Regions from separate parts of the Bacillus sp. AFS031507 genome, predicted to be linked through region 2. Evidence: predicted binding sites of a transcription regulator. Region 2 holds the regulator's gene; the other holds the start of a gene.
What was found. The regulator Rex, encoded in region 2, represses fermentation and respiration genes when NADH is low (regulators of the CRP and FNR family bind a similar motif). The targets are predictions, from matches to a motif close to TTGTGAAATATTTCACAA.
Positions count from the first base shown of each region.

Region 1: a site for Rex is predicted at 4,183-4,200, ahead of adhE (bifunctional acetaldehyde-CoA/alcohol dehydrogenase). Genes of this name have one in related genera too.

Region 1 covers NZ_NUOW01000025.1:178,792-184,921, reverse strand. The annotation lists gene COE25_RS22245 (DinB family protein) at 341-844, opposite strand; gene hpt (hypoxanthine phosphoribosyltransferase) at 946-1,473, opposite strand; gene adhE (bifunctional acetaldehyde-CoA/alcohol dehydrogenase) at 1,553-4,156, opposite strand; gene COE25_RS22230 (hypothetical protein) at 4,317-4,544, opposite strand; gene COE25_RS22225 (DUF6526 family protein) at 5,039-5,458, opposite strand; gene COE25_RS22220 (ABC transporter permease) at 5,487-6,130, opposite strand, start outside.
Region 2 covers NZ_NUOW01000035.1:2,332-8,461, forward strand. The annotation lists gene tsaD (tRNA (adenosine(37)-N6)-threonylcarbamoyltransferase complex transferase subunit TsaD) at 1-671, shown strand, start outside; gene COE25_RS25070 (ABC-F family ATP-binding cassette domain-containing protein) at 960-2,879, opposite strand; gene moaC (cyclic pyranopterin monophosphate synthase MoaC) at 3,057-3,554, shown strand; gene COE25_RS25080 (redox-sensing transcriptional repressor Rex) at 3,591-4,247, shown strand; gene ystJ (NADP-dependent malic enzyme) at 4,407-5,654, shown strand; gene COE25_RS25090 (sulfite exporter TauE/SafE family protein) at 5,881-6,130, shown strand, end outside.

The sequences.
Region 1 (6,130 bases), on a different contig from region 2:
TGATTAACTTTACAACTAATCTTTTTTTGAGTATGTATAATTTTTGCTTATTGATATTTTACCAAAATAATGGAGGATTTAATATAGAAAGGTGACACTTGAATTAGATTATTTTGTAGAATAATGTAGAAATATTTAACATAAATGCAAAATTTATAAAACGTGCAGATAAAGTAGTTCTTTTGATATACAACCAACGATATATAAAGAGAAACCCGGTAATAGGATAGCAATATCAAATATATATTAGTTTGCTAGCACTATGATACAACGCGCTATCATGTTAGACATAAAAACAGCACACCTTTGTTAGGTGTGCTTGAGAGTCTAGTATGTACATTTATAGCGCTGGAGCTTCCATCCCCATTTGACTCCATTCGTTTCTTGATGGGCCATACACTCCAGGGACATTTAATCCAGCTTGGCGCATTAAGACTGTCATTTGACCGCGGTGATGAATGATGTGTTTGATTAAAAGAGAAAGTGTTACTGCTTTTTGCATATCCATCCCGAACACATTTTTCATTTCTTTTAAGGATTCATCTGTCCACTGCTGCTTCACAGCGTCCATTGTGTCTGCACTAACCTTTCGAAAGGTCTCAGCGATTTCCTTGGCAGTGGATGGGACTGTATTGGAGTTTTCTACATTTTCAACCTTTACACCGAACTCGTTTAGCATTTCAGGTGTACTTGTTACAACATGCCAGGCAATTCTTCCTAATGTACGGTCCTCAGGTGATACCGCTTGTTGAAGAGATTCATCTGTCAACACATCCAAAACCTTTTGCGTAGAGGCTGCTTCTTGATTCCAATCCTCAATAAATTCAGTTATAGAAGTATACATTAATCATTCCTCCATCTTTAAATAGTTTACAGTAAAAGTATATCATCGTTGGTATATATAGCAAAATTTCCCACGATGAAATTTTTTTCTAATAGAATTCCTTAATACTCCTCTACAGTAGATATATTAGGTAAATTTCTATATTTTTGGGCATAGTCAATCCCATAACCAACAATGAATTCATCTGGGATCACAAAGCCAACATAATCCACGGGCAAATCAACTTTCCTTCTTTCAGGCTTATCTAAAAGAGTACAAATTCTAATTTGTTTCGGCTTATGTGTGTTTAAATGACCGCGCAAGAAATGCAATGTCAGGCCACTGTCAATAATATCCTCAACTACAACCACATTCTGATTGGTAATATTCGCATCAAGGTCCTTTAATAACCTTACTTTCCCCGTTGACTCGGTCTCGTCACCATAGCTAGAAACAGAGATGAAATCAATTTTTATTTCCCCCTTCATCTCACGAATCAAATCTGCTGCAAAAACAAACGACCCTTTCAGGACAACAATAAGGACAATTGCTTCATTATTAAAATCACTTTCAATTTCCTCTGCTAATTGTTTCACTCTGTCTTTAATCTCTGTCTCGGAAATCATCACATCTTTAATTCTGTACCCCACAAAATACACCCTCTTCTTAAAAAATAAAATGCCAATACGAAAAACCAATTAATTTGATTTTTCGTATTGGCAATGATTATTATACCCCTTTATAGGCTTGGCGGTAAATTTCAGCCAATTCTGTTACTAATGGAAGCTTAGGGTTTGCAGTGGTACATTGGTCTTCGAAGGCCCGGTCTGCTAAATAGTCAACCTTGCTTTCAAACTCGATTTTATTTATATTATTTGCTTCAAGGCTCATTGGAACCTCAAGTTCCTTCGCCAATTTAATAATAGCTTTAACGAGGCTCTCCACACCTTCCTCAGTAGTACTAGCAGGTAAACCTAGTATTCTAGCAATTTCAGCATATCGTTTGTCAGCTTTGAAATGATCATACTTTGGAAAGGCTGTGAATTTCTTAGGTTTAGCTGCATTATAGCGAATCACATGCGGCATAAGCACAGCATTTGCCCGTCCGTGTGCGATATGGAATTCCGCTCCCAGCTTATGTGCAAGACTATGATTAATGCCTAAAAATGCATTTGCAAAGGCCATGCCGGCAATGGTTGAAGCATTATGGACCTTTTCGCGCGCTTCTTCATCCATACCGTTTTTGTAAGCTCTTGGCAGGTATTCAAATACGAGCTGGATTGCTTTTATTGCAAGGCCATCCGTAAAATCATTGGCCATACAGGATACAAATGCTTCAATCGCATGTGTCAACACGTCCAATCCTGTATCAGCAGTTATATGTTTAGGCACCGTCATCACAAACTGCGGATCGATAATGGCTACGTCTGGAGTCAATTCATAATCAGCAAGCGGATATTTAATATTTGCCTCTTTATCAGTAATAACCGAGAATGATGTTACTTCCGAGCCTGTTCCAGAAGTGGTAGGAATGGCTACAAATTGTGCCCTTTGGCCAAGATTCGGATATTTAACAATTCGTTTTCGAATATCTAAGAACTTTTGTTTCAAGCCAAAGAATTCTGTATCTGGATGTTCATAGAACAGCCACATTCCTTTGGCCGCATCCATTGCAGAGCCACCGCCAAGCGCAATGATAACATCTGGCTGGAAGTTAGCCATCATTTCTGCACCTTTCATCACTGTTTCAATCGATGGGTCTGGTTCAACCTCTGAGAAAATTTCGCAGTGAACATAATCTTGACGCTTTCTTAAATAGTAAAGGACTTTATCCACATATCCTAATTTCACCATTCCAGGGTCGGTGACAATAAATGCTTTCGAAATTTTCGGCATTTTGGCAAGATATTGAGTTGAATTTTTCTCGAAATAAATTTTAGATGGAACTTTAAACCATTGCATATTAATATTCCTTTTCGCCACTTTTTTAATATTAATTAAGTGAATAGTACCCACATTTGTAGAGACAGAATTCCCACCATACGTTCCACATCCGAGGGTTAAGGACGGCATGTAGGCATTGTAGATATCACCGATCGCACCTTGTGAAGATGGGGCGTTGACAATAATACGTCCCGCTCTCATCCGCAGTCCAAACTTCTTAATCACTGTTTGATCATTGGTATGAATAACAGCTGAATGACCTAGCCCGCCGAACTCCAGCATTTCTTCGGCCCGTTTTAATCCTTCCTCAAGACCACTTACCTTGTAACAAGCAAGCACTGGGCTCAATTTTTCCCTTGAAAGTGGGTATCCTGTTCCGACACCTTTTAATTCTGCGATAAGGATCTTTGTATCATCAGGAACCTTTACTCCTGCTAACTGTGCAATCTTTGAAGCAGCCATCCCAACAATTACTGGATTAACAGCACAGGATTGCTCATTAATAACTAATTTTTCAACCTTCGCTTTTTCTTCTTCATTTAAAAAATAACAGTTATTTGCTATCATTTCTTGTTTTACAACTTCGTATATTTCTTTATCAATAATGACTGCTTGTTCGGAAGCGCAAATCATTCCATTATCAAACGTTTTTGATAAAATTAAGTCATTAACTGCCTGATGAAGATTGGCTGTTTTTTCAATATAACAAGGGACATTTCCTGGCCCAACTCCGAGTGCTGGCTTACCTGAACTGTAAGCAGATTTAACCATCCCCGCACCGCCAGTGGCAAGAATTAATGATATTTTTGAATGGTTCATTAAGGCTTGTGTTGCTTCAAGCGACGGTGTTTCAATCCATTGAATGCAATTTTCTGGCGCACCCGCCTTGATTGCTGCATCTCTAAGCACCCTAGCCGCTTCGCTGCTGCATTTCTGTGCCGATGGATGAAAGGCAAAAATAATTGGATTTCTGGTTTTAATTGAAATGAGTGCTTTAAACATAGTGGTCGATGTTGGATTGGTTACAGGTGTAACTCCAGCAATCACCCCGACCGGCTCCGCAATTTCAATCATTCCTTCATGTTCATTTTCGTTAATAATACCAACGGTTTTATCATATTTGATATTATGATAGACATATTCAGTAGCAAACATGTTTTTGATGATTTTATCTTCGTACACGCCTCTTCCTGTTTCTTCAACGGCTAGCTTTGCAAGTGGCATATGCTGATCAAGACCGGCCAAAGCCATTTCTTTGACAATATTATTAATCATGTCTTGGTCGAAGCTGCGGAATTCATTCAATGCTTTTAGACCGTTTTCCACCAAAAAGTTAACCATTTGTGTTACGGTTTGTTTTTCATTAACTGCCTTTTCTACTACTGCCATCGTAATACCTCCATTTGATTAAGTGTTTGTGAAGTTTTTCACAAGTACTTTTAAAAAATAATACACAATCAAGCTGATATTTTCTCTGGATGTCATGTATCGTTATATTTGTGAAAAGTTTCACATTTTTGATTAAAAATAATAACACTCTACTTGATTTTTACTCACAAACTGGATTGCGTGGAATCTTTTCAAATAAAATGTCAGTTAGAACCTTCGAATACTTTTTAACAATAACCACATAATTTACGGTCCAGATATAGGCGGGGATTTCTTCATTTTCTTTAAAATACATTGCCTCAAATTCATCCCCAACTGCTTCTTCAAATACTTCTAGGGTATAAGTTTCAGAATCTGTAGAGAAGGTTTTCCATTCACATACCATCATGTCTTATCACTCCTTGTTTGTTTATGGATTTATCATAACATGTATTTTGAATAACGATTTGTGAAGTGTTGAACAAAGTGTGAATTGTGATTAATTCTACCAAAAATAGTACTATATCCTTATATATCAATAGTTATGAATGATAATATTGGCATATATTTGGTGAAATACTCTATCTATTGAAAACGATTACATTTATTTTGATATATCAGAATAATGTCTGATAATCAAAGTTATCAATTGTATATGTACGGTTATTGAAAACTAACAGTTAGTGACTGTAACATTATTTAAAAGAGGGTAACGGTCTATTAGTGAGCCCTAATTCTTACCATAACCCCCTGTGAAATCAGGTTAAGGTCATTAAGGAGCCCTCTTTCTTACCGCACCCCCTTGTGAAATCAGCTTTCAGTCATTAAGGAGCCTACTACAACAATACAATCCCTCTTGGCAGTAACAGATTATCCAATTTGGAGAGTAGATTTTTGCTAATCTTACACTCTATCATAATCTGCTTTCCAATTAGTAATCTGTTTCTTAATTTCATCTGGGCTTAAATTTTGTGAAGCTGCCTTTTCACTTAGTTCAGGTAACTCAGCATCACTAGCAAACCGAAGAGCTATAATTTGACCAATTGTAAGTCTGGCATCAAGTAATTTTCCTGTCAAAACATAATGTCGAAGATTTTCTTCTGCTCGTATCGCTCGGTCCTGTGCCTTTAAAGGATACTGTCTAATTAATAAAAACATGATGACCAAGATAATAACGATGGCTAAAAAAAGGATGGCAGATAGACTGATTCCGTTTCTAATAATTAACCAAATAGCTACTACCAATGTAAGTAACAATAAGAGCGATAAGATATAATGAAACAATGGGTGAAATCTACGATGATTCTTGTAATTTTGATTCATTGTTTTTCCTCCTATAATGTTTTTGTTTTTACTCCCATTTAAATGTATAACTAGCTATCACAAATGCAGCAATTAGCCAACCACCTAAAATAGCTGTTTCCAAACCCAAACTCGTCCAGCTTGCCCCAACATTCATGATTTCTCGTAATGCCGTGCTTAAATGTGAAATCGGCAGGAGCTTTACGATAGGTTGAAGAAAGTCCGGCATATTTTTTATTGGGAAGAAAACTCCCCCTAAAAATAACATTGGAAATGATAGAACGCCTGCGATCGGTGCAGCACTTTCAGGTGTTTTCGCAATTCCAGCAATGATGAAACCAATTGCCATAAAAGCTAGTGTTCCAAGAACAATAAAACATATCAAGGTAAACCAAGAACCGCGAACTTCTACACCAAATAAGAGATGGGCAACTAGTAATACTATCAGCGCTTGCATTCCATTCATCACCAACCGTGCTGTAATTTGTGCTGCTATGAAAGTTGAGGCTTTGAGTGTAGTCCCCTGCATCCTACGTAAAATCCCACGTTCTCTCCATGCTGCTATCTGACCAGCTACTCCATTCATGTTGTTACTCATAATCATCATCGCAACTATTCCTGGTACCAAAAAATCAATATATTTTAAATTAAGAGCTTTGATGCCGTGAGATTCCATTACAACGACAGGCTCAT
Region 2 (6,130 bases):
ATATTTATGCGAACAGGCTTGTCACTGAGTTAAAATTCCCGCTCCTTGCTCTGGTCGTTTCAGGCGGGCATACAGAGCTTGTTTATATGAAGGAACATGGACATTTTGAAGTCATCGGCGAAACAAGGGATGACGCTGCTGGTGAAGCCTACGACAAGGTTGCGCGAACGTTAAACATGCCGTACCCTGGTGGTCCACATATTGACCGTTTGGCGCAGGCTGGAAATCCAACAATTAATTTACCTCGGGCATGGCTAGAAGAAGGTTCCTATGATTTTAGCTTTAGCGGCTTAAAATCTGCTGTTATTAATACGGTTCATAATGCCGAGCAACGCGGTGAGATAATTGCCCCTGAAGACCTTGCTGCAAGCTTTCAAGCCAGCGTGATTGAAGTGTTAGTGAAGAAAACAGAAAAGGCCGTCGCTGAATATGGGGTAGGACAAGTATTAGTGGCTGGCGGAGTTGCCGCCAATAAAGGCCTTAGAAATGCTTTGGAAAAGACCTTTTCAGAGAAACCTGGAATTGAATTAGTGATTCCGCCATTATCCCTATGTACTGATAATGCAGCGATGATTGCTGCTGCTGGAAGCGTGATGTTCGAAAAAGGAATTAGAGCAGACCTTTCCCTAAATGCCAACCCGGGACTGGATATCGAAATATACAATGAATAACTCTTCTGGATAAGAAGAGTTTTTTTGTTGATAAGATTTTATAAAAATGCAGATCAAAAACTGGTGAATGTGGATAAGTGGGGTGTTATCTGTGTATAATGTGGATAAGTAAGGGATTTATTGTGGATAATGTGGAAAAGTAAAAATAACATTGAAACTGTCCTGTTTGTAATGTGAATAAGAATGTGGAAAAGTGTATAACTTAATGAATTATTGCCATCATATCAAAATTTGTCGATAATTGTCATAATAAACAAAAAACCAGGCGAATGCCTGGTTTTTGCATAATTATTCAGCAAGTTCCGCCCATTCTTCCATTAAGTGCTCGAGTTCAGACTTTGCCTTTTCATTTTTTATGTTGATTTCCAATACTTTTTCATGATTTTGAAAAATGTCTGGTTCGCATAATTGCTGCTCGAATCCTTGAATTTGCTCTTCTAGCTCTTCAATTCGTTGTTCCATTTCTTCTAATTTTCTTTTTCGCTGACGCTCTTGTTTTTTACTTTCCTTATCCTGTTGATAAGAGTTTTTTTCAAAAGCATCCGTTTGTGCTGCCCTTTTTGCTGTTGCAGCCATGGCCAGTGCCGCAAGTTCTTCCTGTTCTAGTTTCTTCTCTAAATAATAATCATAATCCCCGAGGTATTCTGTACTTCCATGACGACTAAGTTCTAAGACCTTTGTGGCAATCCGGTTAATAAAATACCTGTCGTGTGAGACAAACAATATCGTGCCCGGGTAATCGATTAAAGCATTCTCTAGAACTTCCTTACTATCTAAGTCAAGGTGGTTGGTAGGCTCGTCCAAAATTAAGACATTTGCTTTCTCCAACATCAGTTTAGCTAAAGCTAGACGGGCTTTCTCACCGCCGCTTAAGGTGGAAACTATTTTTAAGACATCATCACCAGAAAATAAGAAATTACCGAGTACCGTACGTATTTCTTTTTCATTTTTTAGTGGATAGTCATCCCAGAGTTCATTTAAGACCCGCTTATTGGAGGTCAATTCAGCTTGCTCCTGGTCGTAATACCCAATCTGAAGGTTTGTCCCATAGAATATGGTTCCCTCAAGTGCAGGCAACTTTTTGATTATTGTTTTTAACAGTGTTGATTTGCCGATACCATTCGGTCCAACCAAGGCGATACTTTCACCTTTATAGGCCCGGAAAGATATGGACTCTGAAACCTTACCATCCTTGTACCCAACAGCGAGTGAATCCACTGTTAAAACATCATTTCCGCTTTGTTTTTCAATTTCAAACGTGAAGGAAGCAGACTTTTCATCGCCTAATGGACGATCCATCATCTCCATCTTTTCAAGCTTTTTACGACGGCTTTGGGCACGTTTGGTTGTCGATGCCCGCGCTAAATTCCGGTTGATAAAGTCTTGGAGATCCGCGACCTCTTGCTGTTGTTTTTCGAAAAGCTTTAAATCACGCTCATAATTTGCGGCCTTTTGATCAAGGTAAGTACTATAGTTGCCTGTAAACCTTTGGATTTGCTTACGGGATACTTCATAAACTTGAGTAACAACTTTATCTAAAAAATAGCGGTCATGGGAAACGATCAAAATCGCCCCATGATAACTTTGTAAATATTGCTCCAGCCAGGAAAGCGTATCAATATCAAGGTGGTTTGTGGGCTCATCCAATATTAGGATATCAGGCCTGGTTAACAAGAGTTTACCAAGGGCTAGACGAGTTTTCTGCCCGCCGCTTAAACTAGATATCATCAAGGATTTATCATGGAAATTCAGCCCATGAAGGACGGAGCGCATCTCTGCCTCATACTGATACCCTCCCAGTTCTTTAAATTTGACCTGAAGATGATCGTACTCTTTTAGGATTCTTTCGTACCTGCCACTGTCTCCAAAAACGAGGGGATCAGCCATTTGTTCTTCAAGTGTGCGGAGTTGTTTTTCCATCAATCGCAGCGGTTCAAAAACCGTCAGCATTTCATCCCATATGGATAATGATGATTCTAACCCAGTATTTTGAGCTAAATAGCCAATCGTCACTTCTTTTGGCTTGATGATTTCTCCGCCATCATGCGACAAGTGTCCGGCAATAATTTTCAATAATGTCGATTTTCCCGCCCCATTGCGTCCAACAAGGGCAACACGGTCCCGAGTTTGTAATTCGAGCTTAATATTCGATAAAATAAGGTCAGCACCATAATATTTTTGTAATTGATTAACCTGTAGCAAAATCATTCTCATTCACCTCTATTACATAGGATTAGTGTACCTTATTCCCGGTATGTCGGCAATAAACTGCTCGCCATATTAGCGGAGTGAAGTCTTAAACCGACATAAAATGTAATATATAGTTCAAAGTTTCACACACATATAAGGAAAAATAGTGTATGATTTGATGGGAGGATTTTTTATATGGCAGAATTTACGCATTTTAATGAAGAAGGCAGAGCAAAAATGGTCGACGTCAGTGATAAGCCGGAAACGGCACGTACGGCGCTTGCTCATTCCAGCATTACCGTTAGTAAAGAAATTTATGATAAAATAACTAATAATGAGATGAAGAAGGGCGATGTCTTAGCTGTGGCCCAGATAGCAGCTGTCATGGCAGCAAAGAAGACATGGGATTTGATTCCAATGTGCCATCCGATTCCATTAACAGGTGTTAATATTTCTTTCTCTTGGGAACAGGATAAGGATGAGAACTATCAATTATATATTGCTGCAGCCGTTAAAACGAAAGGGAACACAGGTGTAGAAATGGAAGCGTTAACAGCCGCATCCGCATGTGCCTTAACGGTTTATGATATGTGTAAAGCCGTTGATAAAGGTATGGTAATTGGACCGACGTATCTTGTCGAAAAAACGGGCGGTAAAAACGGTGATTTTAAAAGAGATGAAAGAGTTAAATAAATTTTTAACTAAACCATTCATGGGGTGTGGGAGATTATGAGTAATGAAACAACGAAAATACCACAGGCGACAGCAAAACGGCTGCCCCTCTATTATCGATTTCTAAAAAACCTGCAAAGTTCAGGCAAGCAAAGGGTCTCTTCAGCGGAATTGAGTGAAGCAGTAAAGGTAGACTCAGCAACGATTCGCCGCGACTTTTCCTATTTCGGTGCGTTAGGAAAAAAGGGCTATGGGTATAATGTTAATTACTTAATATCCTTCTTCCGAAAGACCCTAGATCAGGATGAATTAACTAAGGTTGCCTTAATAGGAGTCGGAAATCTTGGGACTGCCTTTTTAAACTATAACTTTTTAAAAAATAATAACACAAAAATAGAATGCGCCTTCGATGTGGATCCCGACAAAATGGGAACCATGATTCGCGAGGTACCTGTTCACCCTATGGACGATTTAGAGAAGGTGTTATCAGAAACTAATATTTCAGTGGCGATATTAACGGTTCCGGCTCCTGCCGCACAAATGATAACCGATCGACTGGTCCAAGCGAATGTAAAAGGGATCTTAAATTTCACTCCAGCGAGGTTAAATGTTCCACCCTTAATAAGGGTCCATCATATTGACTTGGCTGTGGAGCTTCAATCGCTAGTCTACTTTTTAAAGCATTATCCAACGGTCGAAATAGATGAAGAATAATTAGTTAAAAAGGCTTTCCACAAAATTTGTGGAAGGCCTTTTGTATGATTAACTCCCTGCTTTTTTTAATTACATAATCTATAAAAATACTTTCTTATGCACTAAGATGTAGGTAGATAAAATGCAAGCGGTTACTAACCGGGAAGTGGGGGAAATTCAATGTCAATTTTACGAGATGAAGCGTTAAAAATGCACAAGGAACACCAAGGCAAGGTTGGGATTTATTCTAAGGTGGCAGTACATAATGCAAAAGATTTAAGCCTTGCCTATTCACCCGGTGTGGCAGAGCCATGTTTGGACATTTATGCAGACGAAAATAAAGTCTATGATTATACCTCGAAGGGCAATCTTGTCGCAGTGGTATCCAATGGGACAGCGGTCCTGGGGCTTGGAAACATTGGACCAAAAGCTGCGATGCCTGTGATGGAAGGAAAGGCCGTGTTATTCAAATCGTTCGCAGATGTTGATGCCTTTCCCATTTGCTTGGCCACCACTGACACAGACCAGATCGTAGAAACCGTCAAGCTGCTAGAACCAACATTTGGCGGAGTGAACTTGGAGGATATTGCTGCGCCGCAATGCTTTGAAATTGAAGACCGCCTCCGCAAAGCCTGCGAGATTCCTGTTTTTCATGATGACCAGCATGGAACCGCGATTGTAACAGCCGCTGGTCTAATCAACGCATTAAAATTAGCAGATAAAAAAATTAAAGATATTCGTGTTGCCGTAAACGGAGCAGGTTCAGCTGGAGTAGCAATTGTTAAGCTCCTGCTGCATATGGGCGCGAAGGATGTTATTTTATGCGATACAAAAGGAATTATTTATGAAGGCCGCCCGTTCGGAATGAATCGATTCAAAGATGAAATGGCGCGAATGACAAATCGCGAGCAAAAACAAGGAGCGTTAGCCGATGCGCTCGTTGACGCAGATGTGTTTGTGGGGGTATCAGCAGCCGGGGCCGTTACAAAGGATATGGTTGGTTCTATGCACCGTAACCCGATTATCTTTGCCATGGCCAACCCTGTACCGGAAATTATGCCCGATGCGGCCAAAGAAGCAGGAGCACTTGTAGTGGGTACAGGACGATCTGATTTTCCAAACCAGGTTAATAATGTGCTTGCTTTCCCAGGTATTTTCCGCGGTGCTTTAGATGTCCGTGCAAAGGAAATCAACGAGGAAATGAAGCTTGCTGCGGTATATGCAATTGCTGGATTAATTTCAGATGAAGAACTTCATGCTGATCATGTTATTCCAGACCCTTTTGATCCTAGGGTCGCAGCACAAGTAGCGGCTGCAGTCGCTTACGCTGCAATGGAAACAGGGGTAGCTCAAAAAAATGTCAATGTTGAGGAAATAAAACAACGCCTATTATCATTAGCAGAAGCAAAACAACCAGTGCATGTTTAGGTCGAGTAAAATCTAGCTTTTAAGGGAGGACTATCTCAAACTAGAGGTAGTCTTTCAAATTTTGGGAATTAGGGCATAATTCCGATATACCTTTTAAATTTTTAGTACAATAATGAATGATAGTTTTTTTCTTTTTTAAATCGGTGGGTATGACCACGTTTTTAGGTAAGTAATTTTAACATTTCCTAGAAGGACATCTAGGGTTTTGCAATCGGAGGGGATGAAGTTGGCGATTGTGCTGACGATGTTTGTGCTTGGGATATTATTAGGATTTGTTGGGGCGGGCGGCTCCGGCTTTATTATTGCCATCTTAACAGTTATTTTTGGAGTACCAATACATATGGCGTTAGGGACATCACTAGCAGCGATGGTGTTTACGAGCATGTCAGGTGCCTACAGTCATTTTCGTCAAGGAAATATCTCAATTAAAACCGGTTTAATCGTAGGCGGATTTGGGGCAGTTGCCTCCTATTTAG